DNA from 2 places in the Brevibacillus parabrevis genome. Region 1 is predicted to be linked to the other one. Evidence: riboswitches for the same ligand, from Rfam matches in the RefSeq annotation. Region 1 holds a riboswitch; the other holds the start of a gene.
What was found. A riboswitch is a leader RNA that binds a small molecule or an ion and turns the genes downstream of it on or off. The one in region 1 is predicted to bind FMN.
Positions count from the first base shown of each region.

Region 2: another riboswitch for FMN. It lies ahead of ribD (bifunctional diaminohydroxyphosphoribosylaminopyrimidine deaminase/5-amino-6-(5-phosphoribosylamino)uracil reductase RibD); the one in region 1 lies ahead of IRJ17_RS27340 (ECF transporter S component).

Region 1 is NZ_CP064090.1:5,949,295-5,960,121, forward strand. Features, by position in the region: gene proS (proline--tRNA ligase) at 1-1,035, opposite strand, end outside; gene IRJ17_RS27340 (ECF transporter S component) at 1,353-1,961, opposite strand; FMN riboswitch at 2,216-2,370, opposite strand; gene IRJ17_RS27345 (ABC transporter permease) at 2,777-3,574, opposite strand; gene IRJ17_RS27350 (ABC transporter permease) at 3,578-4,372, opposite strand; gene IRJ17_RS27355 (ABC transporter ATP-binding protein) at 4,365-5,375, opposite strand; gene IRJ17_RS27360 (protein phosphatase 2C domain-containing protein) at 5,524-6,366, opposite strand; gene IRJ17_RS27365 (glutamate-1-semialdehyde 2,1-aminomutase) at 6,518-7,810, shown strand; gene IRJ17_RS27370 (hypothetical protein) at 7,927-8,067, shown strand; gene IRJ17_RS27375 (zinc metallopeptidase) at 8,318-8,998, shown strand; gene IRJ17_RS27380 (pyrroline-5-carboxylate reductase dimerization domain-containing protein) at 9,122-9,955, shown strand; gene IRJ17_RS27385 (NAD(P)-dependent oxidoreductase) at 9,962-10,827, shown strand, end outside.
Region 2 is NZ_CP064090.1:2,026,383-2,037,209, forward strand. Features, by position in the region: gene corA (magnesium/cobalt transporter CorA) at 1-907, opposite strand, end outside; gene IRJ17_RS09640 (hypothetical protein) at 861-1,046, opposite strand; gene IRJ17_RS09645 (hypothetical protein) at 1,263-2,051, shown strand; gene IRJ17_RS09650 (globin-coupled sensor protein) at 2,233-3,549, shown strand; gene IRJ17_RS09655 (cysteine dioxygenase) at 3,614-4,093, opposite strand; gene IRJ17_RS09660 (MFS transporter) at 4,428-5,612, shown strand; gene yunB (sporulation protein YunB) at 5,658-6,383, shown strand; gene IRJ17_RS09670 (HAD family hydrolase) at 6,729-7,379, shown strand; FMN riboswitch at 7,469-7,615, shown strand; FMN riboswitch at 7,729-7,876, shown strand; gene ribD (bifunctional diaminohydroxyphosphoribosylaminopyrimidine deaminase/5-amino-6-(5-phosphoribosylamino)uracil reductase RibD) at 8,006-9,103, shown strand; gene IRJ17_RS09680 (riboflavin synthase) at 9,201-9,863, shown strand; gene IRJ17_RS09685 (bifunctional 3,4-dihydroxy-2-butanone-4-phosphate synthase/GTP cyclohydrolase II) at 9,881-10,827, shown strand, end outside.

The DNA.
Region 1 (10,827 bases):
GCGCATCTCCCATTCGTTGAACTTCCAGCCCGGAGTTTCCTCGCGCAAGTCTGCCCGGACGCGAACGCCTGCCGCTTTGATCTCGTCGAACAGCGGATCGAATGCAACCATGACCTGATCGCGCAGCTTCATCGGTCCGACTGGGATCATGATGACCTGAGTCGGTGCCATCCGCGGCGGCAAAGCCAAGCCGCGGTCGTCGCCGTGCACCATGATCATCGAGCCGATCAAGCGGGTAGAGCTGCCCCATGAAGTCGTATGCACGTATTTGAACTGATTGTCGCGATCCAGGAACTTGATCTCAAAGCCGCGCGCAAACTTGTCTCCCAAGTAGTGGGAGGTTCCGGCCTGCACCGCTTTGCCATCCTTCATCATCGCCTCGATGGAGTACGTGTCGACTGCTCCTGCAAAGCGCTCGCTTGGCGTTTTTTGCCCTTTCCATACCGGAATCGCCAGTTCCTGCTCCACAACCTCGCGATAAATCTCCAGCATTTGCATGGTCTCCTGGCGCGCTTCTTCCTCGTTCGCATGGGCGGTATGGCCTTCCTGCCACAAAAATTCTGAAGTACGCAAGAATGGCATGGTGCGCTTTTCCCAGCGGAACACGTTTGCCCACTGGTTAATCAGAATCGGCAAGTCGCGGTAGCTCTGAATCCACTGCGCGTACATATGTCCGATGATCGTCTCCGAAGTCGGGCGCAGGGCAAGCTTTTCCTCCAGCTGCTCTCCTCCCGCTTCCGTCACCCAAGGCAGCTCTGGGTTGAAGCCCTCGATGTGCTCTTTTTCTTTTTGGAAAAAGGACTCGGGAATCAGCATTGGAAAGTAGGCGTTGCGATGTCCCGTCTCTTTGAACCTTTTGTCCATCGCCTCCTGGATGCGCTCCCACAGCTCGAAGCCATCCGGTTTGAAGACGATGCAGCCGCGCACTGGCGTGTAATCCATCAAATCCGCTTTTTTGATCGCCTCGATGTACCAGCGCGAGAAATCTTCCGACTGCGGTGTAATTTCTTTTACGAACGCTTTGTCCTCTTTCATCCTTCTACGCTCCTTTTTTCTTACATGAAAATGCAAAAAATCCCCCATCCCAAAAAAGGGACGGAGGATTCACTTCCGCGGTACCACCCTGATTGACCATGGCACAAGCCATAAGTCCACTCAACAACCCGATAACGGCGGGCAACCGGACCAGCTCGTCGCTGGCGGCTTCAGGATGGGGTGCAGGTACGCCTCGTATCAGCCTTCCAGACTAGGGCCGACTCTCTGGAACCAGGATATAGCTGCGGGTCCTTTCATAGCCTTTTCGCTAAACTGCTTTTTGTTAGGGAATATCTTAGCAAGTCGCGCAGCCGTTGTCAATTTGTGGTTCTGAGGGCAATGCGCGCACCCAGCTTGGCGTAGACTGGATACGCGACCAGCGCGAGCACGACCCCTTTGAACAGGTTGAACGGAACGATACCGACCATGACCAGGGACCAGACGCTGGTTGCGTTGAACATGGCCAGCAGCTCTGCCATCGGCATCTGATAAAGAGCGGCGTATGCCGGGAGCAGGACGTACGCATTGGCAACAGCCATGACGATCGTCATCAGCAACGTTCCAAGCGCGAGGCCCGATAAAAAGCCTTTTTTCCCTTGTCCGCTGCGTTGCAGAAGGACGGCTGGCAAAATAAAGCTGGCGCCCGCCACGACGTTGGCAAGCTCTCCGATCAACAATCCGTCTGTATTTTTAAAGAGCATGTGCAATGTATTTTTCAAAACTTCGATGATGATGCCGGCTACAGGGCCGTACATGAGTCCGCCGATCAGCGCTGGCAACGTACTGAAATCAAGCTTCAAAAAGCTCGGCATCAGCGGAACGGGAACCTCCAAATACTGCAAGATAAAAGCAACGGCTGCCAGCATCGGAATCGTCACGATCCGCTGGGTTGCTCTGCGCGATGTGTGCAGGGCTGTTTCTTTCATGTGTACCATCTCCTCGTTTTTTCTCCTTCTGAGGAATGGCAACAGCGGTCTTGCCCACACGTGCCAAAATGTCTACGCTTTTGCAAACATAAAAATACCCTGAGAATAATTCTCAGGGCAGCTTACAGGCGTATGACAAAGCATGTGCAATAAATACAGGTTCAAGAAACAACGAGGCGGCTCATCATGCATGCCTCATCGCATCTGTCCTGCCAGCACAGGCAAACAAGCACGTGTGTGGTAAACGTACTGTCGTCATCCTTCTCCCATCCAGACTGTACTGTCGGCTCTGGAATCTCACCAGATCCTGCACTCCGTCGCTATCAACAGCTCGGGAGGCTCGCGGGCTTGACGTGCTGATTGCACCATCACCGCCGGTCGGGAATTTCACCCTGCCCTGAAGGAATTGTGTAGTTGTATACAGCATATTATACTGCGCTTTTTCGATTTGACAATAGACGAAACTGTTAAATCGACATTTTATCTTTATTTTCCAATTGATTTAGTTGGATATATTTTTAAAAAAATGGGGCTTCTCAGCCTAAAGTCGCCACGTGCTATAGGTAGTTACCTGGACCAAAAAGAAATAGACCGCCCTTGAGTTGACTGCTCCTCGGCGGTCTATTCTTCACCAAATTTTGAGCCGTCCCCTTTGAGGGAAGCCTCGTTTGTACAGACCAGACCGTTCCGGTAGCCGCCGGACGGTCTTTTTTTCTTTCAAGCTCGTTACCTCTAATATTACCATAACCGTTCCCAAATAAAAATCCATAATCCTGCTCCTGCCTACCAAATCGCACCAAAAGTAGCTTCTGCCACTACGACCCCGCTCCCCGATACTTGGTGACGCCCCAGTTCCAGACGAGCAAGCCGATGCCAAAGAAGATGACCGCGACTACCGGAGTAAGTGCTGCGTACGTATACCACACTTCTTTTCGCAAAAAGTAAGCCGCCGGGTAAATCCCGACAAAAGCAAACGGCAACACGTAAGTCAGCACGAAGCGAATCGCCTTGTTGTACACATCCACGGGGTAACGCCCGTACTGCTGGATGTTGTAAATCATCGGGGCAATTCCTGTCCGGGAATCGGAGAAAAAGCTGACGGCGGCAATCGCCGTGTACACCCCGCCGTAAATCAGGGCGCCGCTGATCACAAGCCCGATGAAGATGAACAGGTCGTACCAGTAAAACGTCAAATCGAGCTGAAAAGCAGCATAGCCCATGATGATCAGCCCTGTGATGACGCCGAAAATCCGGTCCGGTGCGATCGACTCCAGACAGACCTGTGCCAGATTGTGGATCGGCCTGGTCAAGATGCGGTCCATTTCGCCCCGGATAATATAGCGTTCGTTGAAGTCCCAAAACCCGAAAAACATCGAGAATAAGGCATACGGCACCAAAAAGAAACCGTAAATGAAAATGATTTCGTCCCGCGTCCATTCCTTCATCAACGGCACATGCGTGAAGACGACGATGATGAACACCAGATTGATCAGCTCGGAAATCAAGTTGGACACAAAATCCCCGAGAAAGTCAGCCCGATAGGCAAGTCTCGTCTTGAAATACTGGCCCAGGTAGTCGGCGAAAATACCGAAAATGTGCTTGACGTTTTGCATATGCTACCCCCCTTGCACGACCAGCCGATTTCGGGCCATGCGCCACAAAATCAGAATCGGAACCAGAATAACAACCATCCAGATCGCCTGGAAGCCGATCAACTCCCAGGAACGCCCCGGAGTAATCGCCCCTGTGAAAATCAGGCTCGGATAGTAGTTGACGGCCTGGAATGGCAAAAAGCCCATAACCGTTTGCGCCCAGCCCGGGAAAAAGCTGATCGGCAGCACCAGGCCCGACATCAAATCAACGACGACACGCTTCGCCCGCATCATCCCGTCGTTGCGGAACAGGAAAAAGGTGAACAGCCCCGTCAGCAGGTTGATTTGCGTGTTGATCAAAAAAGCAAACATGAGACTGATCAAATACAATCCCCAGCCAGTCGCTGTCGCGGGAAAATGAAACGGGATAATCAGGCTGATGAGAAAAATTCCTGGCCCTGCGAAAAACAGGAAGCGGAATATCCCTTCCCCAAATGCTTGCGCTGTCTTGACCGACAAGTAATTGTAAGGGCGGATCATCTCGATCGCGACCTTACCCTCCCGTACGTCCTGGGCAATTTCCGTATCGATGTTGTTGAAGTAAAAGGCGCGCGACATCCAGGCAATCGCGACGTAGGAAGTCATTTGCTCGACCGACAGGCCGCCAAGCTGCTGCTGGCCGCCGTAGATTGCGCCCCACAAAAAGTAGTACGCTCCGATGTTGATCGCGTAAATAATGATCCCGCTGTAGTAATTCACCCGGTAAGCGAGCATGGTCAAAAAGCGCATGCGGATCAGTTCCATGTAGAGCTTATGCATGGCCCCGCACCCCTGTATCCACCTGGTAAATGTTGCGGACAATATCTTCTGTGCTCGTCTCCATGATTTTTACGTCGCTGACCTCGAACGTCGACATGACCGTTGACAGGACAAACGGCAGCATTTCCTGGCTCTGCGGCACTTTCACACTGATTGTATATTCGTTTACCTGGGAAATTTCGCACGGCATCTCGCCAAGCGTCTTGCGCAGCTCGTCGGCGGGTGTGCGCTTTTTCATCTGGAAAGACACCTCTGTGCCATTGCCCCACTTTTCCTTCAGGTCACTGAGCAGGCCGTCAAAAATCAGCTTGCCTTTGTCCATGACCAGCACCCGCTTACAGAGCGCTTCAATATCGGAAACGTCGTGGGTCGTGAGCAGGATGGTCATGTTTTCCGTTTCGTTCAGATTGCGCAAAAACTCGCGAATTTTTTGCTTCACCAAGACGTCCAGCCCAACTGTCGGCTCATCGAGGAACAACAGGCGCGGCTTGTGAATCAATGACGCCGCTACCTCGCAGCGCATCCGTTGACCCAGACTCAGCTTGCGCACTGGCTGGCTGACAAACGGGTTGATCTCCAGCTCCTCAATCAAGCGGTCTAGCCACTTATCTCCCTCTGGCCCGTCGACTTTGTAGACGCTTTTCAGCAACCGGAACGACTCCATGGGCGACAAATCCCACCAGAGCTGCGAACGCTGTCCGAATACGACACCGATGGAGCGCACGTATTCCTCGCGCTGTTTGAACGGAACGTAGCCGTTGATGACGATCTCGCCCTCGCTTGGCGTCAAAATGCCCGTCAGCATTTTGATCGTCGTCGATTTCCCGGCGCCATTTTCCCCAATCAAAGCGAACATTTCCCCTTCTTCCACGGTAAAAGAAAGGTCATTCACTGCCTTGACGGTCTTATACTCGCGACTAAACAAATCACGAAAAGCACCCCCGAGACCCGCTCTGGCCTGGTGGATGCGAAACTCCTTTTGCAGGTTCTTCACTTGAATCATGGATAACCATCCTTTTTTTAGTGGAAAAACGCCTTGACGTTTTTCATGCAAAGAGATGTGACCACTTGCGGCTGGCAAAACGGTCATGAACAACTGTTAGTGTATATGAGCGCATGAAAATGTGCAAAAGGCAAACTGTAACAAACTGTCAGCGCAAATTCACGACAATGCCCGTCTTGTCGTCCGACTTTTTGAAGCGGGCGTAGCGGATGCATTCGGGATCGTTGTTTTCCAGTGCGATCAGCTCATCCGTGTAACGTTGCAGCCCTTTGTGGACGATTGGCAATACCGTTTCTTCCCACCCCGGTTCTTTTCCGCCTGTTGGTCGTGGCATGAACAGACCGTCTGTCGCCAAAACAAGCGCCTTCAATCCGATCCGATTGATCCGTCCATACTCTATGAAATCCGCACAAGCCGCATCTCCGTTCAAAACGCCATATCCTCCTGATCCGTTCGCCTGATAGCGGTTATGAATCAGGATGTCCTTACATCGCTCGTGCAGCTCGGCTCGGGTAGACAGCCCCTCGCGAATCCCGTCTTCCCACCGGGCAATGGCGTTTTGCTCCAGCAGCGAAACTTGCGGAAACGTCAAAGGCCGCACCGTATCGTCTTCATAGACCGCAAAAATCATGCAATCGCCAGTCTGGGCATACTCGATGTGCTGCTCTTTCACCCGAACGACTGCACATGCCGCTCCCCACAATGCTTCTTTTTGCTTCCAGTCAATCTCGCTCTCGCGCATCAATTCCCGCAGCTTTTCGTTGACAAACGTCAGGTAATCGGACAGCACAGCGTCAGGCGGCATGATTTCCAGCTTCCTTTTCACCAGCTCGGCTGCAATCGCTCCTCCTGTCTGCCCGAATCGGTTTTCGTACGGAACGAGCGACGAGACACCGTCGATCACCGCGTACACCTGATCGGCCTGCGAGATCACATAGGCGTCCTCATTGGTATTGCCGGTTCCTTTGATGGAGATGCACTCAAGTTTCATGGTGGATTACCGCCTTTTACGTGAAGTGATTTGCTTGAAAATTGTATCATTTTTCCTTTTCCCCAGCTATAGCTCCCCATCCATATCCAGGTGACTTTTGCTGTGTTAAGATAATGAAGGACTTTTTTGAAAAGAAAAGAGGGAAAATCGCATGAAACGTGAACGATCCGCGCAACTGCACGAACAAGCCATGGATGTTATTCTCGGCGGGGTAAACAGCCCTTCCCGTTCTTTCAAGGCCGTAGGCGGGGGAGCGCCCGTTACGATGGAGCGTGCCCAGGGCGCGTATTTCTGGGACGTGGACGGCAATCGATATATTGACTACTTGGCGGCGTATGGCCCGATTATTACCGGACATGCTCACCCGCACGTCACAAAAGCCATTACGGAAGCGGCGGCCAACGGAACGTTGTACGGTACGCCAACTCCTTGGGAAGTCACTTTTGCGAACATGATCCGCGAAGCGATTCCATCCATGGAGCGCATCCGCTTCAACAACTCCGGTACGGAATCTGTCATGACGTGCATTCGCGTGGCACGAGCCTACACCGGACGCGTGAAAATCATCAAATTTGCGGGCTGCTACCACGGTCACTCCGATCTCGTGCTGGTTGCGGCAGGCTCCGGCCCTTCCACACTCGGCATCCCTGACAGTGCGGGTATTCCGCAAAGCATCGCCAGCGAAGTGATCACGGTTCCATTCAATGACGTTGCAGCGTTCGCCGAAGCGATGAACAAATGGGGCAACGAAACGGCTTGCGTCCTGGTCGAACCAATCGTCGGCAACTTCGGTATCGTCACGCCGGAGCCAGGCTTTTTGGAAGAAGTGAACCGCATCACGCACGAGGCAGGCGCGCTCGTTGTGTACGACGAGGTCATCACCGCATTCCGCTTCTGCTACGGCGGTGCGCAAAACTTGCTGGGCGTAACGCCTGACCTGACCGCGCTCGGCAAAATCATCGGTGGCGGCTTGCCAATCGGAGCATATGGCGGACGCCGCGAGATTATGGAGCAAGTCGCGCCGCTCGGTCCTGCCTACCAAGCGGGCACAATGGCGGGCAATCCCGCATCGATCCGCGCCGGAATCGCATGTCTGGAAGTGCTGAAACAGCCTGGCGTGTACGATGAATTTGAGCGACTCGGCGCGCTGCTGGAAAAAGGCATCCGCGATGCAGCGAGCAAGCACGACGTCACCATCCAGCTCAACCGCGTCAAAGGGGCCATGGCTGTGTACTTTACAGACGAGCCTGTTCGCGATTACGATGCAGCGCAAAAAGCAGACGGCGAGCTGTTCGCCCGAATGTTCCGCCTTTTGCTGGATGAAGGCATTTGCCTCGCTCCTTCCAAGTACGAGGCGTGGTTCATCACCACCGCGCACACGGAAGATGACATCCGGCAAACAATCTCGGCTGTCGACCGCGCCTTCGCACAGTTGAACGCGTAGTGTAGCTTAGCTGCGTACGTGAGCCTGACGCCGAGACAAGCATTGCCAAGCCCGGTTTCCTGCCTTTTGGAGATACTAACAATTGCAGTGAGTATCATCGCGAGGAGGAGATCTAGGTGTCAAAAGGCGAAAAAACGTACCCGCAAGCTCCGGAAAAGACGCTGGATTCCAAAGAGAGCAGCAAAATGCTGGAGGTCGTCGGCTTCCAAAACCCGCGCAAAACCGAGCATCACAAAACGCAAAACCACGATCGGTAAACGGCGAAAAGACAGACACATTCTTCACGGATGTGTCTGTTTTTTTATGTGAGGAAAAGCTGGCTTCACATGTAGCAAGAGTCAATCTGCACATATAAGCAGGTGGTGATATTGTCAAGAATGGTCAGAGATTGTACAATAAAATTAATGAAACTGCCCTGACACTTATTCGTATACATGGATATGGGACAAAATGTGTAAGGAACTGCTATTGTGTTTCTTCATGCAGATAAAAAGGAGTGATTGTTCAATGTTTTTTCACCCGATGGATTTTCTGATACTCATTGCATTCGGACTGTCTCTCTGGGCTCAATTCCGAGTAAAAGGCACCTTCAACCGCTATGCCGAGGTCCCTACTTCTTCCGGTTTGACCGGGGCTGAAGCGGCGAGACGGATGCTCGATGCAAACGGTTTGACCAACGTTCCCGTCGAACATATTCCAGGTACGCTGACTGACCACTACGATCCGATGTCCCGTGTGGTTCGCCTGTCCGATCCTGTATACTTTGGCAACTCCATCGCTTCGCTGTCTGTTGCTTGTCACGAAGTCGGCCATGCGATCCAGCATAAAGTTTCTTATCCGATGCTCGTAGCGCGCCACCGCATTTTCCCGGTTGTCAATCTCGTATCGGGTGTTGCGCCGCTTTTGTTGCTCGCCGGTTTCTTCTTCCATATGTCCGGTCTTTTGCTCCTGGGGATCATTTTCTTCTCCGGTGCCGTTGCCTTCCAGCTCATCACGTTGCCAGTCGAGTTCAACGCCAGCAGCCGTGCCAAAGAGCTGATGGTGCGAATGGGCTTTATCCGCAACGAAGAAGAACGCGGGGCAAGCAGAGTGCTCGGTGCTGCCGCCCTCACTTACGTCGCCGCCGCTCTGATCTCTGTACTCGAACTCGCGAAGTACATCATGATCTTCCGAAGCTCGGACGACTAATCGCATCGCTTTTGACAAAGCCAAAACCAATACAAGCTTAGTACAAGGTACAGTCTCTTCCCTACCGGGAGACTGTACCTTTTTGCGTAGACTTACGATACAATGGGACGGGAGGTTTTGCACATGCGCATCGGGATTATCGGATTAGGAAGTATGGGGCAAATGCTGGTGAAGTCTTTTTGCAAAAGCGCAGTGATTTCCCCTGAACACATCGTCGTTTTCAACCGCACGCGGGCAAAAGCGGACGCGCTGCAAGCCCGTTTTGGAGTAGCTGTCGCGGATAGCGCCCAAGCGATTTGCGAGCAGGCCAGCCTGATTTTCATCTGTACGAAGCCGCTGGACATCCTGCCTGTTCTGGAAAAGCTGACGATTCCTCGCGAGAAGCACATCGTCTCTGTCGCTGCCGGAGTCAGCATCTCCGACCTGGAGAGCGTTCATGCCGGGCCAGTCAGCAAAGTGATTCCTACCGTGACGTCATCCGAGCTGCACGGCGTTTCGTTGTATACGGCAAGCGACAGGGTGAGTTCAGAGGAACGAAGCCGCTTGTTCACCCTGCTGTCCGCAATCGGCGAAGTGCAGGAAGTGACAGAGACGAATATCGAAACAGCCACAATTTTGAGCAGCAGCGCACCCGGACTGATAGCCGGGATACTCGATTCGTTTGCACAAGCAGCGGTCCGCAAGACGCCGGAGCTTGATATTGCGACAGCCAGAACCATTCTCGTGGAAACGATGCTCGGCACCGCTTTGCTTTTGAAAAACGAACAGCTTGGCTTCGACCAGCTAATCGAGCGCGTTGCGACAAAAGGCGGAATCACCGAAGAAGGGCTGCGCGTGCTCGCCAAAACATTGCCGGGCGGCTTCGACGAGCTGTTTGCCATGACCGAATCGAAACACGCTGCCTTGAAAGAGCTTGTGCAAAAGCAGGTCGGAAAACAAATGGATGAAAAGGAGTAATCAGACATGATCATAGGTTGGATTGGCTTGGGCAACATGGGCGTACCGATGGCAAGCAACTTGCTGTCCGCAGGCTACGCTGTCCGCGTCTGGAACCGCTCACCCGAAAAAGCGGCTCCGCTCGTTGCGCTCGGCGCGAAGCAAACCGAATCACTCGCGCAACTGGTCGATGAATGCGATGTGTTGTTCACCATGGTAAGTGATGACGAGGCTGTGAAAGCCATTTATACAGGAACAGACGGCTTGCTGTCTGCCCGCGTTTCCGGCAAGCTCGCGATCGACATGAGTACGATTGCGCCGGAGACTTCCCGCTTTTTGGCGGAGCAAAGCAAAAAAGTCGGGCTGCGTTTTCTCGACACTCCCGTCTCTGGCAGTGTCGGTCCGGCGAAGGAAGCGCAACTGGTCATCATGGTCGGCGGCGAGAAAGCGGATTATGACGTAGCGAAGCCGATGCTGGACAAGCTCGGCAAAGCAGCTGTTTACCTCGGGTCGCATGGAGCGGGAACGTCTGCCAAGCTGGCGATCAACCTGCTGCTCGGCATCACGGTACAAGGAGTAGCGGAAACGTTGCTGTTCGCCCGCTCGCTTGGCATCGACACCGAGCAAATGCTGGAGATTATCTCGCAAAGCGCAGTAGGAACCTCGCTGATTCGCGGCAAAGCTGCTTCGATTCTCGCAGACGACTTCCCTGCCGCTTTTGCCTTGAAGCATATGGCAAAAGATTTGCGGCTTGCCCGCGAGGCTGGCGTAGCTACTCCTTTGGCGGAATCCGCGCAGGCCACCTATCGCCACGCCCTGGAGGAAGGGTTGGGCGAACTCGATTTGATGGCGATTTTGCGCCATCTGAAGGGCGCGACTCCGACCAGCAAATA
Region 2 (10,827 bases), 2.2 Mb from region 1:
TGAACATCGTCAGCCCGATGAGCGCCATGCACCCGAGCACGACGTAATAGCCGTAGGGCGAATGCAGTTCTGGCATGAAGTCGAAGTTCATGCCGTAAATGCCCGTCACGATCGTGAGCGGCATGAAAATGGTGGTCAAAGCCGTAAACACGCGCATGATGTCGTTTGCCCGTCCGGCGAGGGCCGCCTGATAAGCTTCGCGCAAGTTCCCGATGAGGTCGCGGAATGTCTCGAAGTTTTCCACGATTTTACTCGCGTCCTCCCAAATATCGCCAAAGAACTTCCGCAGCTTCGGACGAATCAGCGGGAGTTCTTTTTTGTGCAGAGCGTCAATCAAATCGCGCTGCGGCAACAGCATTTTTCGCGCGTACAAAATCTCGCTTCGCAGCCCGATGATCTGTTCGAGGTGCGATTTGCGCGTCTTCATTAAAATTTCCTCTTCCAGCGCTTCAATCAAGTCCTCGATTTTTTCCGTCACATCAAAATAACGATCGACAATTTGGTCAATCAGGTGATACAAAAACGTGTCCGGGTGATTCACTTCTTTTTCCCTGATAATCGGAAGCATGGAGGCAAATTCGGGAGCTTCCTGCTTCGTTACCGTAATAATCGCATGACTGCCGAAAAAAATATTGATCTCGCGCAAAAAAATATCCTGGTTGTGAAAAGCAATGCCGTTTAGCACGAGAAAATAATGATCGTCGTAAATTTGCAGCTTGGGTCGCTGTTCTTCTTCGTCGATACAGTCCTCGATTGCCAGAGGGTGGAGATCGTACAGCGGCTGTAAAATATCCAGATCAAACGGAGAAGCGTCAATCCAAAAAAAGCCTTGTCCGGGTGCTTGGGTAGCGTCCTCTATGTCATCGATCTGCGTGATGATCCCGTTTTCGATCAGTCGTATCTTCATGTTCGCATCTCCTGCCAGTAGATTGAGAGGTCGGCGGCAGACGCGGCAAAATCCGTGTGAGAATCAGCTCATAAGCCGTGCGCAGCGCTTCGCGGCTGGGCGGAGCCTGTGCGACCCGCCGTTTTTCTGGCGTACTCACGCTTGCATCGCCTCCTGATTGGACTGTCATTCTCATACGTATGAAAACATGCTCGTCTGCTTGCCTATACGGTCAACATTCTTGGAATAGTGTACCGCACTTTCCATAAATTCATCTAGCCATTTTGACCAGCCGATGCGCGCAACAAAAAGGCATGGCAGCACAGCTTTTTTTGCATACTACGCCTAAGGTTCAAAAAAGCAAAGGTGGATGGATATGGACAAAAGAAAACGATTTGGCTGGGCAGTCATTTTGGCCTGTGTATTGATCGCGGGAGGAGCGGGGCCTGCTCTGGCAGAGGAAGTGCGCCAGCCTCAGCAGCAACCAGGCGTTTTTGAGGAAATCCAGATCAAAAGACAGGACGTGACCGGAGACGGAAAGCCGGATGTCGTGACGCTGCTCGGTCAACGCTTTGCTGCGGACAGCCCGTATTTTGAAAAGCTGAAGGTCATGGTCCAAGATCCAGTCGCGAAAAAGACGACCTTTTTCACGACGGCGTATGGCGGTTATCAGCCGGACATGGCCTTTTGCGATTTTATCGGAAACGGCACCAAACAAATTTTGGTGCAAGCGCCTACGGGCGGAAGCGGGGGAACGTCCGACTTTTATTTGTTCAGCAACAAGGACAACAAGCCTGTTGTGCTGCCCGTGCCGCAGCCTTTGACGATTTCCGGTTCGTATCAGGACAACTACAAGGTTCCGATTTTGATCAAAGAGACGAATCAGACTACGGTTCTCGATTTGTCCGATCGCAAAAAAATATACGAAGAAAACGGCGTTTACAAAAACGGCAAGCTGGTGACGCCCACAGACGTGATGCCGAACAGCTTCAGCGTGCTTGCGCCTGTCGACGAAAACCGCGATGGCATCTGCGAACTGAAAGGTGTGCAGCGGGTGAGCGGTGTCGCGAATGCTGACACGATTGCCTACGTCGAGTCGCTTTGGAAATGGGACAAGACGAGCTGGAAGCTGCAAAAAGCGGAAGTGAAGAAAGCAGAGATGTAAAAATGAGGGCGCCGACTTCCCGTTCGGAAGCGCGGTTGCCCTCTTTTCTTGCTCATTTGGTTTACACTCTAGATCAAACGGGTATATAATTGAAAGGATATGCCAATTGGAAATAATTCGTTTACTCTACCTAATATGGTAATTCCAGCCATTTTTTAATCGGTCAAAAGGAGTTCGGCGTATGAGTACATGTCCATTTTCCAGCCTGTTTGGATTAAAAGGAAAAGCCAAAAAGGAGTCGTTTTTCCAGGATCACAAGGAACAAGGGAAGGTAAAGCTTCAAGGACAAAACACCCTCTCCAGGCAACTGGCTCTGATTCATCTGACAGAGGAGGACTTGTCGATCGTCAAAGCGCTTCAACCGCTCATCATTCAAAATATTGACAAAATTGTAGATTTCTTTTATTCGAATATCGAAACTGAGCCATTGCTCATGGACATTGTGGACAAGAACAGCACGATTCAAAGACTGAAAGGGACACTGACCCGGCACATCACCGAAATGTTCAATGGCTGTATAGATGCTGCTTACATCGAGCAGCGCAGCAAGATTGCCATCATACATATGCGAATCGGACTGGAACCGAAATGGTACATGAGCGCGTTCCAAAATCTGCTCGTTTCTATTATGGACATCTTGAACAAGCATATTGCCGACAAGAACGAGCTGATGGTGGCCCTTACGGCGGTGACCAAAATTCTCAACATCGAGCAGCAAATTGTGCTGGAAGAGTACGAGAACGAACATGAGCGTGTTCGGCGTGCCGAGCAGGACAAAAAAGATGAGCTGCGGATCATGCTGACCAATTCCGCCCATGAGCTGGCAGCGGTATCGGAAGAAAACAGCGCGTCCGTCGAGCAGTTGACGGAGCAGTCGCGCGAGATGCTGCGCTATGCCGAAAACGGCACCGGATTTTCCAGCAAGGCGCAGGAGCTGTCCCGGGAGGGCAAGGAAAAGCTGGAGAAGCAGCAAGAACAGATGGGATTGATTCAGCAAAGCGTGAGGCAAATCTCCGGGGAAATGAACACGCTGGAGGACAATGCCGAAAAAATTCGCGGGATCGTCGATGTGGTAACGGCGATAGCCGAGCAGACGAATCTGCTTGCCCTAAACGCTGCGATTGAGGCGGCGAGAGCGGGTGAACAGGGACGAGGCTTTGCGGTCGTGGCCGACGAGGTGCGCAAGCTGGCGGAGCAGACGAAGAAGTCTGTCTTCGGCGTGCGGGAGCTGATTGAGAAAACGAACCAGCAAACAACAGTGCTGTCTTCGGTCGTTCTGGAAATTCAAGGGCTTGTTCAGTCGAGCAGCAAAATGACCGATGAGACGAACGCGTTTTTCGAAGGAATTATCGGCGCTGTAGCAGACAGCAAGGAGCAAAGCACGCACATTCAAAAAGAACTGGAAAACTTCTTCAAAGTCATGGAAGACATGAACCAGGCAGTGGCGCAAGTAGCCAGCTCTGCTGATGAGCTGTCCGAGATTACGGAAAATTTGTAGACGCGAAAAACCAGTACGACCGCTCTTTTGGCGGTGTACTGGTTTTTTTGTAACTTTTCCAATCCTACGTGGGGGATTGGACGGCGCGGTACTGACGGGAGTTTTGCAGCGGGGGCGTATACACATTGAGCGAGAGGACAGGTCCGTCTGTGTTGTTGCGAATGGCGTGAATCTCGCCGGGAGCGACGTAATAGCAATCTCCTGCGCTGACATGGGTCGTTTGTGCCCGAAAAACTTCGTCTTCGCGGTCAGCCGGGAGGTAGACGACATTGGTGAGCGTGCCGGATATGACCCACTCCCAGCCAAACGAGTCGCCATGGTTGTGCGGGATGGACTCCTGCCTGGCAGGAAGATGGATGAGAACGACCTCTACGTGAGGCGTGAGATACAAAATCTTGCGGCCATATGGAAGCTGTTCCGGTTGGGGAACGAGTGACGCGATATCGTCTGGGCAGAGCGCGAGTGAAGCGACAGCCTGCCTCAATTCGGTAGGACTGGGGCAAACAAGGGAGCCAAAGGCACGTTCCAATCGTTCCAGATTCATGACAAACCTCCAGGGCAAAAAAGATCTTCCCCCTTACCATATGAAAGACAGAAGCAGTCTGACGTAGGAGAAGCGCCATTTTTTTGCGAAGGTTTTCCCGTTTTTCATGACAAGATAGGAGCGTCTCGTTATGATGGGAGTACGGCATGAGTTGCCGCACATAGACGGTTAAGGAACGGCCCCCGTCGAAAGTGACAGAACAAAAACGAGTCATGATTTTACACACTTACACACGAGGAGGCATGCGCATGTCAACTGCCATAATCAGTGTACGCACCCCGTAGATGGGGGCGTCAGTCTGAACCGCCTGTGATCACCAGGAGGTTTGGTACACATGAACATGAAAAAGTATTTGTACGTCAATGCGCTGTCCTCGCTCGGATCGCGAATGGACTTGATCGCGTGCAGCGCCTTGATTTTTACGTTTGAACATAGCGCGTTTTGGCTGATGGCTTTTTTTGTCGCCAGACAGGTGGGCGGAATGCTGTTCAGCCCGTTTGCTGGCATATTGGCAGACCGGATGGACAGAAGACAGGCGATGATCGCAAGCGACATCGGAGCGGGGCTGGCTTTGCTGGCGATTTTGCTCATTCCGCATCCATACGTTGTCGTCGCGGCGGCTTTTCTCAAAGGGATGCTGTACACGCTGTTTGCGATCAGCTTCCAGGCGTCATTGCCGCAGATGTTTGGACCGGAAAAATTGGCTTGGGTGAACAGTCTCAAGGTGAGGCTGGAATCGTTTGTCGGCATTGTCGGCTTCCTTTTGGGCGGCTTGTTAACCGATCATGTCGGCTATGCACTCGTCATTGGAGCAGACGCTGCGAGCTTTTTGTTTTCGGCAGCAATTTTGACGCGGATGCGCTGGGAGAGCAGAGCTACGCCGGACAAGGCGGAAAAAGCCGAAGAGAAAGAAACGGCAAGCGGCGGGATGCGCGCAGCTTTTGTGTATTTGCAAGGAGCGCCTGTGCTGCTCGCGGTCAGTCTGCTGGCTGCGCCGCTGGCGATCAGTACGGCCGCGCACAACTACGGCTTGCCGTTTTTAGCCGATGGGCTAAGCCGTGGCGATGCTACCCTGCACGGACTGATGTGGTCCGCGATGAGCGCAGGCGGGCTGGTTGGCGCTTACTTCGCCGTCCGTTTTTCCGTTGATTTTTGGCGTGGCTTGCTTGGCGCATACGGGCTGATGGCGCTGCTGGTCGTGGCGGCGTTTGCTGCCGAGTGGACGGCGGCGGTGCTGTTGTTGCTCGGTTGCGCCGGGCTTTTGAGCGGGGCGGCACAGGTGTACGAGGGCACGCTTTTGCAGCTGGCCAAAAATGAAGTGCGCGGCAAGGTGCTCGGGGTGCAGGGCTTTCTCGGCCGCAGCGGCTTTTTTATCGGTTTTCTTGGCGCACCGCTGTTAACGGCGGCGTGCGGCTTGTTCGGATTGGTTGTCTGTGCACAGGTGCTGCTGATTTTTGCGCTCGTCGGACTGGGCGTGTACGTGCAGAAAAGCGGGGGTGTTGCCGACTCTCGTCGCTGATAGTCTTTTTTCCCTTCTCCTACCATAGGATGTACCAATTGGGAGGTGACGGGATTGGCCATATTTCGACCCCGTCGGCGTTGGAGGAACCCGCTTTCTCGAACGAAAGCGTTTTTGATTGCGCTGGTAATTTTTGTGGTTTTGTCGATTCAGTCGCTCGTCTTTTTGCAGCAACGGCTGGAACCGACGCTCTTGATCCTGGCAACCCAAAAAGCAGAGCAATTGGCAAAAGAAGCGATTACGGACGCAGTCACCAAACGAATTTCCCAGCAGGGCGTCGATTTCAACCAGATCGTCAAGATCGAGAAGAACAACGAAGGGCAGATTCAGGCGTACCAGTTTAACTTTAGGGAATACGCGAGAATTGTCGGCGAGACTACTTCACGAGTGCAGAACAAGCTTCAGGAATTTGAGACGGAAAAAGTCGATCGCACCATTCCGCTTGGCTTGGCGACAGGAAATACGTTTTTGGCGCAGATGGGACCGAATTTGCCTGTCACTTTTGTACCGATCGGCTCTGTGAAAACAAAGCTGGAGACAGAGTTGAAGGAGGCGGGCATCAACATGGTGCTTGCAACCGTCTACATTTTCGTGGAGGTCGACTTGCAGATTGTCATCCCGTTTGCCACCGAGGAGCAGACGATCACCACGAAAATCCCGATCACGCATTCACTGATTATCGGGGATGTGCCGCAGTATTTGTACAACAATCCGGAGGGCAAGCCGGATGTGCCCCGAGCGCAAATGGAAGGGGCAGACGATGCGCCATAGCGGACTTGGCGAATGGCGGGAAAAACAAAAAAGCGGCAGCAGCGGGCTGTCGCTTTTTTCGTTCCGTGAAAAGGTGTCGGGGAAATCTACTGCTCACCCCAGGTGACGGTCAGCTCAATCACGCCCTCCTGGCTGCTGAGCGGTCCGCCGATCATGTTCCATGAGGTGTTTTTCTCCTGGTCCTGTCCCTGGATGATGATGTTTTTATCGTCGATCGTCTAGGCGTCGTTCACGAGCTTTTGCGATTGGAAAAAGTCCTGATTCCCGTTTTCGCATCTAGTCGAACGTTATTAATTTGGTATACTTGACCAAATAATCATTGGCAAAAGGGGGAGAGATCCGACAATGACCAGAGCGTCGATAAAAGGCATCATTTTCGATATGGACAATACGTTGCTGCAATCCAAAATCAACTTTTTGGAAATGAAGCAGGCCATTTTTACCTTATGGGCTGAGCACGGGCTGTGCGAGCCGACTTTTGACTGGCGCAGCCACACCGCTTCGCAATTGATCGAAATGGGCAGAAAGTCGGGCCGGATGACGAGTCAGCTTGAGCAAACGATGTGGGAAGCCGTGACCGCGATTGAAAAAGCAGGGATGCACGAGGCTGTCCTGGAAGACCACGTCAAGGAAGTGCTCGCCCACCTAAAGGAACGGTATCATTTGTTCATTTTGACCAACAATGCCTATGCAGCCGCCGAGGAAGCGCTGAATCATACGGGAATCGCCGATTGTTTCCAGGAGATTGTCGCGCGCGAGCAGATGACGACACTCAAACCGCATCCGTCCGGGATTCACTACATCCGCGCCCAATACCCCAACTGGTCTGCCACGGCCTGGACGATGGTCGGAGATTCCTGGATTGACGGAAAAGCGGCGCACGGCGGGGAAGTGGCGTTTATCGCGTATCAGGGAGAGCGGGCGGACATGGAGCGCAACGAAGTGTCGCCGCGAGCGTACATCACGGACTTGCGCGAGCTGCTGGACATTTTGTAGCCGCGCTCGCGGAGAGCAGGAAAAGGACACTTCCACCTAAAAAAGTGACAGTTGACGAGAAATGTGTGCTATACTGTGCCTAACTGAATACCAGCCTTCAGGGTAGGGTGAAATTCCCGACCGGCGGTAATGACGAACGCACGTCTGAGCCCGCGACTCGCTATTGCTGTATGGATAGCGACTGACTTGGTGCAAATCCAAGGCCGACGGTAAAGTCCGGATGGGAGAAGGTGTCTTACAATAGCTTCGGCGGCTGTTTTTTCAAAAACAGAACTGTCACGAGGCTTGTTTCCCTACGCCCTGAGTATCGTTTGCTCGTGGGCGTTTTTTATTGGAAAACTGCATAGCGCAAAATCTTCAGGGCAGGGTGAAATTCCCGACCGGCGGTAATGACGTATGTACGTCTAAAGCCCGCGACTCGCTGATCGTTACGGTTTAGCGACTGATCTGGTGCAAATCCAGAGCCGACGGTAAAGTCCGGATGGAAGAAGAGCTGACCATGCTTTTTGGCATCCCTTTTGCAAAAAACGGATGCGATAAGGCTTCTTTCCTTATACCCTGAGCCGCTAGTGGTTTCGAGGGCTTTTTGCATTGGCTGGAATCCGTGCATGAAAGAGGAGGTTTACATGGAGCAGGACATGCGGTTCATGGCGCTGGCACTGGATTTGGCGCGCTCGGCAAACGGTCAGACGAGCCCCAATCCGCTCGTCGGTGCAGTCCTGGTAAACAACGGAGAAGTAGTAGGCATGGGAGCGCATTTGCGTGCAGGCGAACCTCATGCAGAAGTGCACGCTCTGCGGCTGGCAGGGCAAAAAGCGGCTGGCGCTACGCTGTATGTCACATTGGAGCCGTGCAGTCATCACGGCAAAACGCCTCCGTGCGCCGAGGCGGTGATCGCGGCTGGCATCCGGCGTGCCGTGATCGCCACGCTGGACCCGAATCCGCTCGTCGCGGGAAAAGGCGCGGAGAAGCTGTTGGCAGCGGGCGTGGAAGTGGTTGTCGGCGTGCATGAAGCGGAAGCGAAAAAGCTGAATGAAGTCTTTTTCCACTTCATCACGACGCGGCGTCCGTTTGTGACGATCAAAACAGCGAGCACGCTGGATGGCAAGATCGCTACCGAAAGCGGGCACAGCCGCTGGATAACGGGAGCGCGGGCGCGGGGGGAAGTGCACGAGCTGCGCAGACAGCACGACGCGATCCTGGTCGGAGTAGGCACGGTGCTTGCGGACGATCCGCTTTTGACGGCGAGACTGGACGGGCAAGCGCACGGCCGACAGCCTGTGCGTGTCATCTGGGACAGTCAGCTGCGCACGCCGCTCGGGGCCAACGTGATTCAAAATACGGATGCGCCCACCTGGATTTTTACGACGAAAGCTGCGGCGCAAGCGAAGCAGGAGGCTTTTGCGGAAAAAGGTATCCGGCTGTTCGTGGCAGATGAGCAGATTAGGGTGGACGAGGTGCTGGACACGTTGGGCGAATGGGGAATCACTTCGCTTCTCGTCGAAGGCGGGGCCGCAGTCAACGGAGCGTTTTTGCAGGCGCGGGCGATTCAAAAAGTGATCAGCTACGTGTCGCTGAAAATGATTGGCGGTGGTCAGGCGCCGACACCGTTTGGAGGACAAGGCTTTTCCACGATGGATCAGGCGGTCAAGCTGGCGAATCCGACCGTTGAGCAACTGGATGAGCTGGACTTGCGGATCAGCGGCTATCCACAGTGGGAGTGAGGACAAAAAAGCGAATCGGAGACAGACGGCTTTGTTTTGCCGAGGCCGATGGCTGCTTTCCGATGTTATAAACCGTGTAAAAAGAGGAGGAAAGCCGATGTTTACCGGACTGGTAGAAGAGCTGGGCACGGTGGAATCGCTCACGGGCAACGATCAGGCGAGTCAGCTCGTGATCCGGGCGCAGCGGGTGCTTGAAGGTGTGCAGCTGGGCGACAGCATCGCAGTCAACGGGATTTGCCTGACGGTTACTTCGTTTACGCAGCGGCATTTTCAGGTCGACGTCATGCCGGAAACGATGAAAAAGACGAGCCTGCGCCATCTGCGAGCGGGCCAGCGAGTCAACCTGGAGCGGGCGATGCGCTTGGGCGACCGTTTTGGCGGGCATATCGTCTCCGGGCACGTGGACGGGACAGGCACGATCGTGTCGCGACAGCCGCACGCCAACGCTGTGCTGTTTACGATCGAAGCGAGCGCGGAGCTGTTGAAATACGTCATCGAGCGCGGCTCGATTTGCGTGGATGGCATCAGTCTCACTGTGGTGGAAGCTGCGGATACGCATTTCAGCGTGTCGATCATCCCGCACACGCTGGCGCAGACCAGCTTGCAGGATCGGCGTGCAGGCGATCAGGTGAATCTGGAGACAGACGTCATCGGCAAGTATGTAGAGCGGCTTTTGGGCGATCGCGGCCAGCAAAGGAGCGGGCAAGCGGCAGGCTCGACGATCAGCATGGCTTTTTTGCAGGAAAATGGATTTGTCTGAACGAGGAGGGAAGTCCCATGTTTCATCAGATAGAAGAGGCATTGGAAGATTTGCGCCAAGGGCAAGCGATTATCGTAGTGGATGACGAAGATCGGGAAAACGAAGGGGATTTCGTCTGCCTGGCGGAAGCGGCGACACCGGAGATGATCAACTTCATGGCAACGCATGGGCGCGGGCTGGTCTGCGTGCCGATTACGCAAGAGCGCGCGGCCAGATTGAAGCTTGCTCCGATGGTCGAAGACAACACAGACAAGCAAGGGACGGCTTTTACCGTCTCGATTGATGAGGCGAGCACGCATACGGGAATCTCAGCCCATGAGCGTTCGCAGACAGTGCTGGCGATGCTGGATGAGCAGAAGACAGCCGAAGATTTCCGCAAGCCGGGGCATATTTTTCCGTTGATAGCAAAAGCGGGCGGCGTGTTGCGCCGGGCTGGTCACACGGAGGCGGCCGTCGATCTCGCGGAGATGGCTGGCAGTGCTGCGGCAGGCGTGATTTGCGAGATTATGAATGAAGACGGCTCGATGGCCCGGTTGCCGCAGTTGGTAGAGATTGCGCGGCGGTTTGAGCTGAAGCTGATCACGATTGCCGATTTGATCGCGTATCGGATGCGCACGGAATCGCATGTGCACAAAGAAATCGAAGTGAATCTCCCGACGAGCTTCGGCGATTTTCGGATCGCGGCCTATACGAACGAAGTAGATGGCAAGGAACACGTAGCGCTCATCAAGGGCGAGATCGACTCGGACAAGCCGGTTCTCGTCCGGGTGCACTCCGAATGCTTGACCGGGGATATTTTTGGCTCCGAGCGATGCGACTGCGGGCCGCAACTGCATGCTGCGCTTGCGCAAATCGAGGCGGAGGGCGCGGGCATTCTTTTGTACATGCGCCAAGAAGGACGCGGCATCGGGCTGATTAACAAGCTCAAGGCGTACAAGCTCCAGGAGGAAGGGCTTGATACGGT